Regions from separate parts of the Paenibacillus stellifer genome, predicted to be linked through region 1. Evidence: predicted binding sites of a transcription regulator. Region 1 holds the regulator's gene; the other holds the start of a gene.
What was found. Region 1 encodes Rex, which represses fermentation and respiration genes when NADH is low (regulators of the CRP and FNR family bind a similar motif). Its sites were predicted from a motif close to TTGTGAAATATTTCACAA; they were not measured.
Positions count from the first base shown of each region.

Region 2: the regulator Rex is predicted to act here: its motif matches at 3,760-3,777, upstream of PSTEL_RS08570 (flavocytochrome c).

Region 1 is NZ_CP009286.1:3,595,877-3,603,741, forward strand. It holds gene PSTEL_RS16600 (cell wall elongation regulator TseB-like domain-containing protein) at 1-473, opposite strand, end outside; gene PSTEL_RS16605 (amidohydrolase) at 540-1,841, opposite strand; gene PSTEL_RS16610 (redox-sensing transcriptional repressor Rex) at 1,831-2,481, opposite strand; gene dinG (ATP-dependent DNA helicase DinG) at 2,824-5,679, opposite strand; gene PSTEL_RS16620 (tetratricopeptide repeat protein) at 5,799-6,455, opposite strand; gene panD (aspartate 1-decarboxylase) at 6,573-6,956, opposite strand; gene panC (pantoate--beta-alanine ligase) at 6,949-7,839, opposite strand; gene panB (3-methyl-2-oxobutanoate hydroxymethyltransferase) at 7,841-7,865, opposite strand, start outside.
Region 2 is NZ_CP009286.1:1,924,048-1,931,912, reverse strand. It holds gene PSTEL_RS08585 (spore coat protein) at 1-382, opposite strand, end outside; gene PSTEL_RS08580 (hypothetical protein) at 430-663, opposite strand; gene PSTEL_RS08575 (NAD(P)/FAD-dependent oxidoreductase) at 838-2,058, shown strand; gene PSTEL_RS08570 (flavocytochrome c) at 2,190-3,737, opposite strand; gene PSTEL_RS08565 (response regulator) at 3,852-4,574, opposite strand; gene dcuS (DcuS/MalK family sensor histidine kinase) at 4,571-6,199, opposite strand; gene PSTEL_RS08555 (MFS transporter) at 6,212-7,429, opposite strand; gene PSTEL_RS08550 (hypothetical protein) at 7,519-7,865, opposite strand, start outside.

The sequences.
Region 1 (7,865 bases):
GAGAACCGATAGAACCGGTAATAATACTTGTCATTCTCTTTGCAAAAAAGCTGCCAGACATACTCTCCGTTATACGCGCCGGCAAGCAGACGTTTGATTTGAACGCCGGGAATTGAGGACTCGATCAGCTGCCTCATCTTCTTCTCGGAGACGCCTTTGGAGACCTCCTGGGCGTATACGCCGTTCTGTCCGCCGGCCGGCTTGCCATCCTCTGTGAAACGCACCCAGACCATCATATCCGTTCCGGATGCATTCTTGCCGCTGACGACCCAGTAGATGGAGTTCGCGTCCCACACCGATTTCCGGACACTATCAATCTCTGTCAGCCCCGCTGCGCTGTCTGCGGCAGCTTCGGCCGCGCTACGCTCATTCCATTGATCCCTCAGTACGTAGGCGAAGAATTGATAGAGGGCGAACAGAAAGAGCACGGCCAGAAAGATCCCGTACAGAATCCATTTTCTCCTAGTTCTCAACTTGCTGTTCTCCTTCTGTGAGGTTTAGGTTCCCGTCGTTACCAGACAGGCATAGACAAGCACAGGCTACCTTTTGAGCAGTCCCTCAAATGCTTCCTGCGCCTTGCGGCGGACTTCTTCCTCATCCAGCGTCAGGCAGAGGCCGTGCTTCACAACCTGCTTGCCATCTACCCATACATGCTCGACGTCCTTGGCGCTTGCCGAGTATACGGCATGTGATACCAGATCCGTATGCGGCAGCAGATGCGGCTGGTCAATATCCAGGGCGATAAAATCCGCCTTCATTCCGGGCGCAAGCTTGCCTATCTGATCCAGGAAGATAGACTTCGCTCCATACTCTGTAGCCATACGCAGAGCTTCACTCGCAGGCACAGCCGTCGGATCGCCGGAGACCCCTTTATGAATCAAGGCAGCCAGACGCATTTCCTCGAACATATCCAGATTATTGTTGCTCGCTGGACCGTCCGTTCCCAAGGAAACCGTAACGCCCGCCTTAAGGAGCTCGGGAACCCGCGCGACTCCACTCGCCAGTTTCAGATTGCTTCCCGGATTGTGGGAGACGCCGACCTGATAACGGGCCAGAATTTCAATCTCCTCGTCATTCAGATGCACCCCATGCGCCACCAGTGACGGCCGGGTGAACATGCCGAGCTTCTCCAGATGAGCGACGGGACGCAGCCCGAAATCCGCCTCATTCTGCTCCACTTCACGGCGGGTCTCCGACATGTGGGTATGCAGAGGAAGGTCCAAATCATGCGCGGCCTGAACGAATTTCTCGAAGAAATCAGGCGGACAAGTATACGGGGAGTGCGGCGATATCATCGCTGTAATCCGTCCCCCTGCGCTTCCGTGATAATCTTTGGCAAAGGCAACGGCTTCCGCCAGCTTCTGACGCTGCACCTCTTCCGGGCACAGTCCAATGACGCCGCGCATCAGCACGGCGCGAATGCCGGATTTCTCCGCCACCTCGGCCACCCGGTCCATATGATCGTACATATCAAGGAAGGTGGTCGTGCCGCCTTTCAGCATTTCCAGTACGGACAGCGCGCTTCCCCAGTAGACGTCATCTCCGGTGAATTTCGCTTCCATTGGCCACATTTTCTCCTGCAGCCAGATTTGCAGTGCGAGGTCGTCCCCATAACCGCGAAGCAGCGACATCGCCGCATGACCATGTGTATTGACCAAGCCGGGCATGAACAGCAGCCGGCTGCCATCGAATGTCTCCACGCCCTCGGGAACAGCATTCAATGCTTCTCCTATGTATGTGATTACCCCATTCTCCACGATCATATCTCCGCCAATCACGGCGGGCTTATCATCTCCGGGCACGACAAATTTGCCGCCGCGGACGATCCACTTATCGCTCATCCTGTTCTTCGTCCTTTCCGTCATGCAGATAATAGGCAAGGCTCTGCAGATCTGTTGTAAAATCGGCTGCGTGCACACGAACCTCTTGCGGGGTCTTCAGGATGACCGGAGCGAAATTAAGGATGGCTTCGATACCTGATTCAATCAGTATATTGGCCACATTCTGCGCTTCCTGGTCCGGCACGGTAATGATGCCAATCCGGATGCCCTGTTCGCGTACGGTCTTGGACAGCTCTTCCATCGGCTGCACGGTCAGCGTATTGATTTTGGTTCCGACCTTCGGCGGGTAGGAATCGAAGACAGCCGTAATTTTCATCGTGTCTTTCAAATAGGCGTTATAGTTGGACAGCGCGTGGCCGAGGTTACCGGCTCCGACCAGAGCAACATTGATCGGCTGGTCCAGCTTGAGAATATGACGGATTTTCTCGATCAGATAAGCTACATCATAACCGATGCCTTTTCTTCCGAAATCTCCGAAATAGGCAAGATCCTTGCGAATCTGGGCAGGGTTCAAATCCAGACGCTGGCCCAATTCCTGAGAAGAGACTGTGGAGATTTCGCGCCGGTGCAGGTCGTTCAGAAAGCGCAGGTATACAGGCAGCCTGCGTACAACGGCCTCTGATATTTTGTCCGATTTCATGAGTTCTCCTCCTAATCGATATCGGTGCCTTTCATCCCAAAACCTCTCAAAGTCCAGCCTTAGGCTATTACGTCAAGAGCCCGCAGGGCCACCTGCACCTCGTTCAGGACCTCCGTTCAAATGGCGATTGGACGAAGGCAGACGAAGCTTCGGCGGGTTTTGGGTGACAAGGACCGCTTGCATCCCTGACGGGACACTTTAAATATACGGGATCTGCTGCAATTACATGAACAGAAGACATTCCCGGAAATAGGGTTAATCGTAATAATATCAGCCATGACCAGCCGGTCTGACTTCAGGACGACTAAGAACTACGATCCGTCACTCAGCTTCCGCAGGTTATTAGGATACACCGTCCTGATGAAGCCATTCTGCGATGCGCGGGACCATCTGTTTGGTCGTCATATGCTCCATTTTGGGACCCGGGAGCGAATACAGGAAGTATTTGCCGTAATAAGACTCGATGACCCTGGTATCATATACGATGACGATCCCCCTGTCCTGCGCGGTCCGGACAAGCCGGCCAAAGCCCTGCTTGAAGCGGATCACCGCTTGAGGCACGGAGAGCTTCATGAACGGATTCTTCTTCTGGGCTTGAAGCAGCTCGGCCTTGGCCTCCGCTAGCGGATGGCTCGGGGGCTGAAACGGCAGCCTGACAATCGCCAGGCAGGTCAACGCATCGCCCGGTATGTCGACGCCTTCCCAGAAGCTGCTCGTTCCCAGCAGGACGGAAGCAGCTTTCTCCTGAAACCTTCTCAGAAGCTTGCTCCGGCTGCCGCCCTCCACGCCCTGTCCGAGCACGGAAATATCCTGGGCTGCAAGAGCTTCCTTGAGCGGCTCATACACCTGGCGAAGCATTTTGTAGGACGTGAACAGCACCAGCATCCTTCCCTGCGTCGTCACGGCGGCTTCCGCCAGCGACTGGACAAGCATATCGACGAATTTGGCGTCGCCCACGGTCCCCTTCACGCTCGGGAAGTCCCTTGGAATGACCAGCAGCGCCTGATCCCTGTACTTGAACGGAGAAGGCAGCTGCACGGTCTTGAGCCGTTCCTGCTCCTGGGCTTCGTTGAGTCCGAGGCTGTCGATCATGTACTGGAACGACTTGTCGACGGAGAGCGTCGCCGAGGTGAGCACCGCGCTTTTTTTCTTGTCGAAGAACAGGTCCTTCAGCTGAGCGCTGACATCTACCGGCACGGCATACAGATGCAGCGATTTGTTGCGGTAATTTCCGTTCGCCTCAAGCCAATATACTACATTCTCGTCGTTCATTCCCATAAAAAACCGCACCTGCTCCCGGATTTCGGCCAAATCCTTTAAGAGTCCGCCGATATCGGTCACCAGGCTGTCCGAAGAGGACTGGCTCTCCTGTTCCCGCATCTCCGTGAGCATCCCCTCGCCCTTGCGGATCACGTCGCTCAGAGAGCTGTGGAGTGTCTGCTCCAGCGCGGCAAGCTCCTCCCAGCCTGTTGGCTTGCGGGAAGGCAGCAGGCGATGAACGAGCTGACCGGCTTCGCCCCCTGCGTCGGCGCGCTCCGGGATCAGCGTGAACAGCTTCTCGCTCAGGAGTTCCCACGATTCCTTGATAGTCAGAAGGTCCGGATACATCCGGTCGATGATCGAGCTCCATTCCGCCGCCTGCTCGCTTCCGGAGCTCTGCAGCACATGGCGCAGCGCCGGCAGCTGGCCGGTCCTGCTGTCCTTATACAGCCGGTTCAGCGTGTGGGAAACTGTGAAATGCTTCATGCTCATGCCCAGATGCTTCCCGGCGACTTCCTCCAGCTGATGGGCTTCGTCGATGACCAGGTATTCATAGGCTGGCAGAAGCTGATGTCCGGCCCTCACGTCGGCGAACAGCTTCGAATGATTCGTGATGACGACATCCGCATTGCCCGCCTCATGCTTCGCCCGGTGATAGTAGCATTTGCGGAACCACGGACAGGATCTTCCCAGGCATGAATCGGTATCGCTGGCAACCGTCTCCCAGAAATCGCCGCCCCGGCCCCCGAGATTCAGCTCTTCGTCGTCCCCCGAATCGGTCTGCGTCAGCCAGACGATCATCTGGGCCGAGGTAAGCGTATCCTCACGGGGAGCGGTGAATTCCTTTGCATTAATTTTATGTTCAAATTTGCGCAGACACAAATAGTGTCCTCTTCCCTTGAAGACCGCAGCCTTGAACGGAAACGGAACGGTCTGGGTCAGCAGCGGGATATCCCGCTCCCTGAGCTGATCCTGCAAATTGATCGTATGCGTGCTGACCATCACCTTCTCGCCGGTCTTGACGCTCTGGTAAATGGCAGGCAGCAAATAACCGAGCGATTTGCCGGTTCCGGTGCCCGCTTCGATCAGCAGATGCTTCTCGTCCTGAAGCGCCTGGTACACCTCTTCAAACATCTGCTCCTGCGCCTGACGGTCCTCATACTGGGGCAAAAGCGCCTTCAGCCTCGTCTTAACCTCGTCAAGATACTCGCGGAACGACATATGCTCGGCCGGGTAATCCCCTTCCTCTCGCGGAGGGGACAGCTCCGTCCAATCGCCGACGGCAAGCGCCAGCTGACGGTGGAACTGCAGCTCGCCTTCCGGCTGGAACGTCTCCATCTCGCGCTCTCTGAGCAGGCCGTCGAAGAACCAGCTGAGATCGCTGTCTTCGCCGCTGAACAGTTCCGTAAGGCGCTGTATAGTCAGAAGAGGAAGCTCATACAGCTCATCCAGGCAGCGAAGCAGGACCATCGCGGTCGCAAGCGCATCGCTGTCCGCCTGGTGCGGACGCTCATGGGTCAGTCCGAAATGGGAGCTGACGGCGCCGAGCTGATAGGAACTGAGAGACGGAAAGCAGATTTTGAGAAAATCGATCGTATCCAGAATACGACCCTGGAACGGCAGATATCCGCAGCGGTCCAGGGCGTTTTGCAGAAAATGAAAATCAAAAGCGACATTATGCCCTACAAGCACCACATCGTCCAGCAGCGGCACCAGTTCCATCATCATTTCTTCCAGCTCGGGCGCATCCGCAACATCGCTGTCCGAAATGCCGGTCAAGCCCGTGATAAAAGGGGGAATGGGTCCTCCGGGCTTGACGTAGGAACCGTATACCCGCGAAATGGACCGGTCTTCTTCTATGATGGCAAGTCCGACCTGAATGATTTCACCCACGGACTGGGTTCCCGTTGTTTCAAAATCAAGCACGGCAAATTTCATGATGATCTATTACCCTTTCATTTAAGACTCTTCTTCAGCATAACAGAAAGTGCGAAAAAAGGCGATGCACACCGCCTCTAAGCCGGTCATGCATCGCTTGAATTAACCATCTGTTCTGTTCACAGCAGGGAGACAAGCTGGCTTCCGAATTCAAGCTCGCCGCTGCCCCGGGTGCATACCTGGAGATTGCGCTCAGGCTCCGGAAAGCCGGGATCATATCTCATCGCAAGTGAAAATAATTCCCTGGCCTCGTCGAACCGCCGTCCGGAAGCTGCAATGCAGCCCATAGCGTTGTAAATATGCGCCTTTAGCTTCCTTCCTTGGACCACAGAGAGCATATGCTCCAGATGCTCCCATGCAGCGGCGGTATCGCCCAGATAGAGATAAGACATGGCGAGATATAATCTCGGAGCCGGATGATCGGGATAGCGGACAAGAACGACCTTGAACTGCTCGATGCATTTGGGATACATCAGGAGCTTGTAATAACCCTGCCCACGGACAAAATTCTCCATTTCGGAAGGATCTTCCGGAGTGGGCCCAGTATCAGGAACGTTCTGCGCATCCCCCTGCTCTTCCTCAACTCCGATATTTTGGCGGAACAGGCTTAAAGCCTCTGCAAAGGCCAGCCATTCGTCAAGCGCCTCGTCGCTGAGGTTACGAAGCATCCGGTATTTGCCCAGAAGGTCCTGGCGCCTTGCACCCTGCGAGCCGGGCAGCTCCCTTGCAATATCGGTCAGCATGTGTTTCATTTCGGCAAACATCTGTTGAAACATAAGGGTGGTCCCTCCTTGCCGATAATAAAATCAGTGCGGCTTGCCTGACTTCATTGTTCGCCCGGAGGGACCCTTTCATGCGTGGCAGACATTGCTTAATGCGTAAGCAGAAGCCTGTCAGGCCGTTGTCGCATGAAGCTCCTTATGCTCAAGCTTAACCGGTTTATTGTTCCCGTCCACAAACACTACAGTCGGCTTGTGGCCTTCAAGCTCTTCCTTGGACAGAATGGCATAAGAGATAATGATGACCGTATCGCCGGGCTGCACAAGCCGTGCCGCCGCGCCGTTCAGGCAGATTACTCCGCTGCCCCGAGGGCCGGGGATGACGTAGGTCTCCAGACGCGAGCCGTTATTGTTGTCCACGATCTGGACCTTCTCGTTCTCGAGCAGATCGGCTGCTTCCATCAAATCTTCATCGATCGTAATGCTGCCTACATAATTCAGATTGGCTTCGGTTACCGTAGCCCGGTGTATCTTGGACTTCATCATATGTCTATACAAGCGCAGCTACCTCCTTCGGCGTGAAGACGATATTGTCGATCAGGCGGGTGCGGCCAAAACGGACAGCCAGCGCCATAATAATCTCTCCCTCCGCCCGGGTGAGCGGAAGATCGGCAGCGATGGGCTCAAGCGCAGGGAAGCTCAAAATATCGGCGTAGTCGATATCCGCCAGCGGCGATTCCGAAATCACGGATACGATCAGCTCGCGGGCTTCGCTCGCGGTAACGACCCGGCCGTCCTCGATCGCGGCCCGCGCTTCCCGAAGGGAGCGTGACAGTACAAGTGCCTGGCGGCGTTCTTCAGCGGACAAATACACGTTGCGGGAGCTGAGCGCCAGCCCGTCAGACTCACGAATGAGCGGACAGGGCACAATTGTAACGTTCATATTAAGATCTTCGACCATCTGCGAGAGCACAGCCACCTGCTGGGCGTCCTTCAGGCCGAAGAATGCATAATCAGGCTGCACCATATTGATCAGCTTGGTCACAACGGTTGTGACGCCGTCGAAGTGTCCCGGACGGGAAGCGCCGCAGAGCTTGTCCGTCAGGCCGGAGACTTTGATTTTGGTGCGGGTCGGTTTCGGATACATTTCCTGGGCCAAGGGAATAAATACAATATCAGCCCCCCGGGATTCCGCAAGCGCAAGATCACGGATCTCGTCACGGGGATAGGATTCATAATCTTCACCAGGCCCGAACTGAATCGGATTCACGAAGATGCTCATGACCACGATGCCGCAGGTTTCCTTCGCCCGGCGAAGCAGGCTGGCATGGCCTTCATGCAGAAAGCCCATCGTCGGAACCAGTCCGACAGGACCGCGTCCCTCGCTCCGAAGCTGGCCCAAGGATTCTCTAAGCTGTTCAACCGTTCTAACGACTTTCATATTATCTCGCTCCTTTTCCGGCAGCG
Region 2 (7,865 bases), 1.7 Mb from region 1:
TATAGTAAGGATGCTGAGTGTCGTTCTGGCGGCGGAACGCGTCCTGGGAAGCGCCGAAGGACGCTGCTCCGCCCGTTTTTTGCTGAATGAACTGCTGGGTCTGCTGATAGGTCTGATGCGCGCTCTGGATCTCTTTATCCACGTCCTGACGGAGCGCCTTGGAAGGGGTCTGGTACATATTCATCTGCTTCATCTGCGTATACAGGTCGCCCTGAAGACGCAGGGTGTCCATCGTCAGATCATTAAAGACGCGGCGGACGGAGGGGCAGTTCGATTCGGTGGCGGCAGTCGTATACTCCCGGACCGTCCGTTTCAGATCGGCCAGAATCACATTCAGCAGATCGTCGTCCTGCATAAAAGAGTTGCTGTTCTGTGCGTACAATTGGGTTACCTCCTCATAGTGTGGAAAATGACGTACTGTCCCCGAGGTTATTGGGGCTGTGTAGGCGCGTATTCCTGATGCTGTTGCAGCAGCTGAATCAGCATGCCCATATGATGGGTATGGGTCTGAACTTGCTGTTGACACAGCTGGCGGACCGTCTGGTTCTGCGTAACGCCGGCGGTGGCCGCATACTGCTTGATCAGCATCTCTTCATTGGAGATGGAATCCGAGATATACGCCAGTTCTTTGCCGGATAAAGGTTGCATTTGATTCGATTGCATCATGTTCATTCCTTTCAGGGTGAATGTCCAATCCTGCTTAGTATGCAACCGGAACGCCTGCCTTATGTGCAGATTTTCGCAAGTACGCTTGCCGCATTTTTGGCTGTGCGGCCGCATAAACGTGATCTTCCCCACTGATACTACGGATTCCAGCAGACTAAAGGAGCGATTGTCATGAATTTGATCAGCGGAAGCACCCCCTGGCCATTCACGCTGCCGGAAGCGCCCGCTTACCCTGTGCTTGAGGAAGAGCTGAGCTGCGAGTGCCTTATTATCGGCGGCGGAATGGGCGGCGCAGCCGCTGCCTATCGCCTGTCCCGTGCCGGTGTTGACACCGTGCTGATCGATAAGCGAAAGGTCGCCGAAGGCAGCACCCATGCCAACACGGGACTGCTGCAGGTAATGAGCGACAAGTCGCTGACTGCGTGCATGAATACCTTCGGCCGGCAGCAGGGGCTGCTGTTCTACAGGCTCTGCCGGCAGGCCGTTGACGATATTCTCGCCCTGCCGGATGATCTAGATATCGATCCCCATATTTACCCGCGTCCCAGTCTGTATTATGCTTCCTCGAAAGATGATGTCGGAGCGCTTAAGAGCGAGTACGATACATTGATTCAGAGCGGCTTTCCCTTCGAGTGGTGGGAGGAAAAAGAAATGGCTGCGCATTTCTCCTTCGCCAAGCCTGCCGCCATATACGGCAGTAACGACGCGGAGGCTAATACTTACCGGATGGTGCACAGCATGATCGCCAAAGCGGCGGAACGCGGAGCCCGAATCTATGAGCGCACCGAAGCGCTTCACTGCGATTATGGAAGCGAAGACGTGATCTGTTACACCCGCCACGGCAAAATCAGGGCGAAGCGGGTCATATTCGCGCTCGGCTATGAGACCCAGGAGTGGAAAAAAGACCGGGGAGCCGAGCTCATCAATACTTATGCCATCGTGACTCCTCCGCTCAAAATCCAGCTAAAGTGGCATGAACGGGCCTTAATCTGGGAGACGGCCAGGCCTTATCTGTACTTCCGGCTGACGCCCGATAACCGGATTGTGGCAGGTGGCCGGGACGAGCCGTTGACCGATCCGGAGCGGCGGGAGAGCCGAGTCATCTCGCAGTGCAGCGAGCTGATGAACGAAGTCGTGAAGCTCTTCCCGGAGACCGCGGGTATCCGGCCTGAATATCAATGGGGAGCCGTCTTCGGCACTACCCATGACGGACTGCCGCTGATCGGTTCTCATCCCCGATTCCCCCGATGCTTCTTTGTGGAAGGCTACGGAGGGAACGGAACCGTCTACAGCATGATTGCCGCCCGGCTGCTGGAGGACGAGCTGGCCGGCCGATCTACTCAAGGGCTTGAACTGTTCTCGCTGACGCGTACGGCGAAGCCATCGCCATAGGCAAGGCGGTCCTGGCCCGCCCTGATGACGACGCTAACGCAAATAAAGCTTGGGCTATTACAGCTCAAGCTTTATTTGTGCTGCGAGGCACGCCTGCAGCAATGTATTTTTTGAAACACGAGTGAAGCAAATTATGGATTGGCTTTAACAAACTCAGCGGATTTGATACCGGCTTGACGGCCGAAAATAATAATCTCCGCGACGGAGTTGCCGCCGATCCGGTTTTGCCCGTGCAGACCGCCCGTTACTTCACCTGCCGCGAACAGCCCGGGAATCGGCTGGCCTGCTTTGTTCAGAACTTCCGTGTTCGTGTTGATCTTCACGCCGCCCATCGTGTAGTGAATGCCGGGGCCGATCTTAATCGCGTAATACGGAGCGGCGGACAAATCATTGTCCATCCCTGTCGTTCTGCCAAACTCTGTGTCCTTCTTGCTCTTTACGCTAGCATTCCATGTGTCCAGAGTCGTCTTAAGCTGGTCAGCCGGAACATTCATGGCCTGCGCCAGAGCTTCGATCGTATCTCCCTTGAGAACGAAGCCCATTTTTTCATACTGCTCAATCGCTTTGGCTCTGGATTTGACGCCGGAATCGAATACGAGATAAGCCGATTTCTCGGGAAGCGAATTAATTGCTGCCGTTACCTTGTCGCGGGTATCCAGCTCGTTAACGAAACGCTTGGCTTCACTGGACACAAGGATGGCTCCCTCTCCGCGCACCGCTTCGCCGATCAGATACGATTTCTCCTGCTGTACCGTCGGATGAACCTGGATCTGGTCCATATCGACGGTCGTTCCGCCAAGCGCCTCAATCATCTTGATGCCGTCGCCGGTGCTGCCAATCTGGTTCGTCGTCACATAGCCTTCCAGATCGGGTCTGACTTCGGCGATCATTTCCTTGTTGGCACCGAATCCGCCTGTTGTAACAACAACTGCGCTGCCCGCTATCGTCTTTTCATCCGCCTGATTGAAGAGAACCTTCACGCCGGTCACTTTGCCATCCTGTTGTGTGATTTCTTTCACATCAGCATTCACAAAAACTGGAATGCCTTGCTCCTGCACATTCTTCGTCAATCCTTTGACGAGATACTGCCCGACTGCGGAACCGTCTTCCGGACGATGCGTGCGCTTCTCGTTCATGCCGCCCGTTATCGTGATATTGTTCAGCCGGATGCCGATGGAATCCAGCCAGTCGATCGCAGCCGCGGAATTGTCCACGAAGAAACGGAGCATCGCCTTGTCGTTCGTACCGTGTCCGCCTTTTAAGGTCTCTTCATAGAAGAGATCATTGCTGTCTTCGATGCCTTGCTCTTTCTGGAACTTCGTCTCGGAAGCGTTCATCCCGGACGAGGATTTAGTAGTATTCCCACCAGCCACCGGCATTTTCTCGAAAATAACCGGGTTCGCGCCGGCAGCTTTCGCTTCGAGCGCTGCTGTCATTCCGGCCCCGCCTGCGCCGACAATGATAATATCGTATTTGTCCTTCAACTGGTCAATCGGCGTATAGCTTGTTTCGGACGCGCCGGATACCGCTTCGGTCTTCTCCGCTCCGCTGCTGGCCGTGGCCGTACTCTCAGGACTTGCGCTTTCCTTGGCGCTGCTGTTCGTGCTGCTGCCGCATCCCGCGATTACGAGCATAACCGAAAGAATGAGGATGAGCGCTGTCGCTGTTCTCTTTTTCATGTTCATGATGAGACCTGCCCCCTTGTGCATTATTTCACAACAATCATAGGGGCAATGGCACTGTTCGTGGAAGCTTAAGAAATTAAAGAAACTATTAAGTAACTAAAGTAAGTGCTATAAATACCGGTTCATGCGTTCCTGGCCATCAGAACTTACCGAATACATGTAAACCGGTCGGCCGACCGCCCCATAGCCGATCTCCATCTGAAGCACGCCTGCCTCAGTCAGAAACGCCAAATATTTCCGGACGGAAATGCGCGATATCGGAACTCTCAAGGTAATGTCTTCAGTGGAAAATGCCGGGTCCTCCAGCGCCAATATGGTGCTCCATATACTCTCCAGCGTGCCTTCGGCAAGACCTTTGGGGAGCTGCTCCGGCTGTCTCCCTTCTTCCGCGGCAGCCGCTGAATAACGCAGCAGCTTGTCCAGCTGCTCCTGGCTGAGATGCTCCCTGTGCTTCATCAGCAAGTGTTTCTCCCTGTATGCGGCAAGCGCCGCCTGAAAACGGGCGAACTCAAACGGTTTGATCAAATAGTCGACAGCGCCAAATTGCAGCGCTTTGCGAATGCTGGCATTGTCGCTCGCTGCCGAGATCACCATAATATCAACCGTGCTTCCCTGCTCCCGAAGCATCGACAGAAGCTGCAGCCCGTTGGTATGCGGAATATAGATATCCAGCAGAATAAGGTCGATTTTCTTCACGGCAAGCATCCGGCCAGCCTCGCTGCCCGAAGCTGCCCAGTCCGCGAACTCGAAGCCCGGCACCTGCTCCAGGTAATGGCGGTTGAACTTGGCCACCATCGGATCATCCTCAACGATCAGCACTTGAATGTTCATACAGTTTCCTCATCCTTTACAGCATATGGAACCTCAACGTCAAACGCAGTTCCCGGCCTTCCGTCATCCCTCAGCCGAATCCGGCCATGCAGCTTCTCCACGCTTGTCTTGACCAGATACAATCCGATTCCCCGGTGTTCCCCTTTGGTGGAGAATCCCTGAGTGAACACCCGTTCACGCAGCGCTTCCGGAATGCCGGGCCCGCTGTCCCATACGGAGCAGATCAACTGCTTGCAGTCCTCATCGTAATCAAAAGCAAGCTCAATCTCCCGTATGCACTGTTCCTCCAGTGCATCCATGGCGTTGTCCAGCAAATTCCCGACAATCGTGATCAGCTCATGCATGTCGCCAGTATCGGCGGATTCCGGCAAATAGCTGTCCTCCGCCAGCAGCAGCTGGATTCCCGCCTCACGGGCGCGGCTGAGCTTCCCTAGCAGAAATCCCGCCATAACCGGATCCTTGATCCGGCTCGTAATCTGTCCGATTTCCTGCTGATAGTTGCTGACCGTTCCGGAGATATACTGCCTCAGATCGTCGTACAGCCCCATATGCACCATGCCCATGATAACATGCAGCTTGTTCATGAACTCATGCGCACCGGCCCGCAGCGCATCCGCATATACGGAAATGCCGGAGAGCCTTTCGGCCAGCACGGCAAGCTCAGTCTTGTCCCTGAATGTGGCGATGGCCCCGGCGATTTCGCCATCCACTCGAATCGGCACACTGCTTGACAGCACGGTGATGCCGTTCAGCTCCAGAAGCTGATCCCTCTTCGCTTCACCGGTCGCCAGCACCTGCTCCAGATGCAGCTCAGGCCAGTATTCCCCGATATGCCGGGACATGACGCCGCCCGTTATCCCCGCCGTTCCCAGCAGCCGTTCCGCTTCCACATTGATCATCGTAATCCGGGCTTCATGATCTACGGCAATGATGCCTTCGCGTACGGACTGGAGCATCGCGCTGCGTTCTTCCAGCAGCCGGGTGATGTCCGTAGGCTCGAAGCCCAGCATCATGTTCTTGATTTTTCTGGCCAGAACGATGGCGCCGCCGGCTCCCAGCAGAGCGCCGGACAGCAGAATCGCAATGATCGTCCAATCGTTCCGCCGTACGAGCCGGTGAACCCGTTCCAGCGAGACTCCCACCACGACTGCCCCGACCTGCTTGCCCTTCTCATTATATACTGGCACAAAAGACCGCACCGATTTGCCCAGCATGCCTTCGCCCTCGGAGACGCTCTCCTCCCCGCGAAGCGCTGCCTCCTGTCCTCCGCCGGCAAAGGGCTTGCCGATCAGGGAAGGATCGGGATGCGAGAAACGGATGCTGTCCATATCGATCACGACCACGAACAAAATATCATTGCTGCCCGTAATTTGGGAGGTATAGGCCTGAATCTCCCGGCTTCGGCCTTGACTCAGCCCCTCGGCCACCATGGGCATTAGAGCGACCGTCCTTGCAACAGCGTTCGCCTTCTCCTCCAGCGCATGTCTGGTCTGCGGTATAATCTGGTTTCTGAAAATCACATACAGCACTAACAGTACGAGCATCACAACCGCAGATACCATAACAGCAACCCGCGTCCTCAGCCCGTAGCCTTTCTTCTTCCCCAACGGTCCGGTTTCCCCCATTCCTGCCCCTGCTTATCCAGCGGGGTTTCTGCCGCCGTCCTCCTGCCTGAGTCTGCGCCGCAGAAACAGCCAGCTTCCAATCGGCGCTGCCCCAAGTCCCAGCATAAGCAGCGTGATCGTTCGCGGAGAGGCGCTTATCGACAATATGCCTATATAGATCAAAGTACCCGTCAAGCGTCCGGTCATCAGCGAAAGCTCACGCAATACAATCAGCTCGACGCGCCTGTTGGCGCTGTCCTCATTTTCGCCCATCAGATCAAAGCTTGTCGAGACCATTGGCAGCATGTACAGCGGAATGAAGAGGGAGGTTCCGATCCCCATCAGCAGCAGGGTAACATAGCTGACCTTCCAGAGCAGCGGCACAATTACGGCGATGAGCAGGAATGCCCCAGAGAGCATTCCTGCGGAGCGGAACCTCGGCTTCAGCCATTTGCCGGCCGCCCAGAAGCTGAAGAGCGATACCGCCGAAGTAATCAGTGTGAATTGCCCGAGCCGGCTCTCCTCCTTGGCCGCCAGGTATACCAGGAGGCCGATCAGGAAAGAGAACACGCCTTCCCGGAGTCCTTGGAACAAGAGTGCAGCTGATGTCTGTCGCCATTTCCGGCTGTCTTTGAGCCTGCGCCACGGCTCCACCCACTGGTATTCACCAGAGGTTTTCCGCTTCTTCAGAAAGAAGCTGAGAACCGCAGCGGCGGCATAAATGCAGAGCGAAAGGATGAAGACAATCCGGTAGCCCAGGCTGCCATGCATGGCCGAAATCAGCCGGCCGGATACCCACGGGCCCACAATCCCGGTCAGGGAACCCAGCAGCCCCACCCATCCGTTGAAGGCGTCCCGGCTGTCGCGGTCCGTAATTTCGAAGTACACGATGTTGAACGCCAGCCAGAACAATCCCGAAGCGATGCCAAGCAGGATACCGAGCGGCCAAATATATTGGACGGCTCTTGATCCCAGCCACAACACGGCCAGATAAAAAAGGCCCGAAACGGCGATACCAAGCCGCAGGGCGTTCATTTTGTTATGCTCTTTCACCCATTTGCCCGCCACCCAGAAGCTCAGGCCCAGGGCAAGCTGCTGGGCGACGGTGAACCATCCGATCATGGCGAAATCCTGACGGCTCTTCCACAAATAGACGTTCAGAAAGGTTCCCGACAGCGCTCCCGACAGCACAAACAATGCGTTGACCGCCAGCAGCAGCGCCGCCTGGCCCCGCAGCGTCGAAGCCTTCATGGTATTCCTCCTTAAGCGCTTGAGGCATGTCCTAAAGGATAACATACCCCAAACCGAAGGATCTAAGCTTCGCGCGGGAATGATTTTTATTAACGTAGGCCGCCGATGTTCCGGACCCACTGCTCCCGGTCTTCCTCTGACAGCGTATGCTGAACCTGGAAGCAGGAAGGACACACATACATGTTAAGCTTGAACGGCGCGTTCAGCACCGGGATTCCGAGCACATTAGGAACCGAAGGGCGGAAGCCTTGAGGCTCCACCGTTCCGGCAAGCAGCATATACTCATGGCACTGCGGGCACTCGGGAACCTCCGCCTGCTCGTCCAGAATCGCCGAAGCTGTAGTGTCGTATCGTTCCAGATCGTATTGATCGCGGAAAGCTTCCAGTTGGTTATACACGGGAACTACGCCGTCCTGCTCGTCCTCTCCCCACAAGG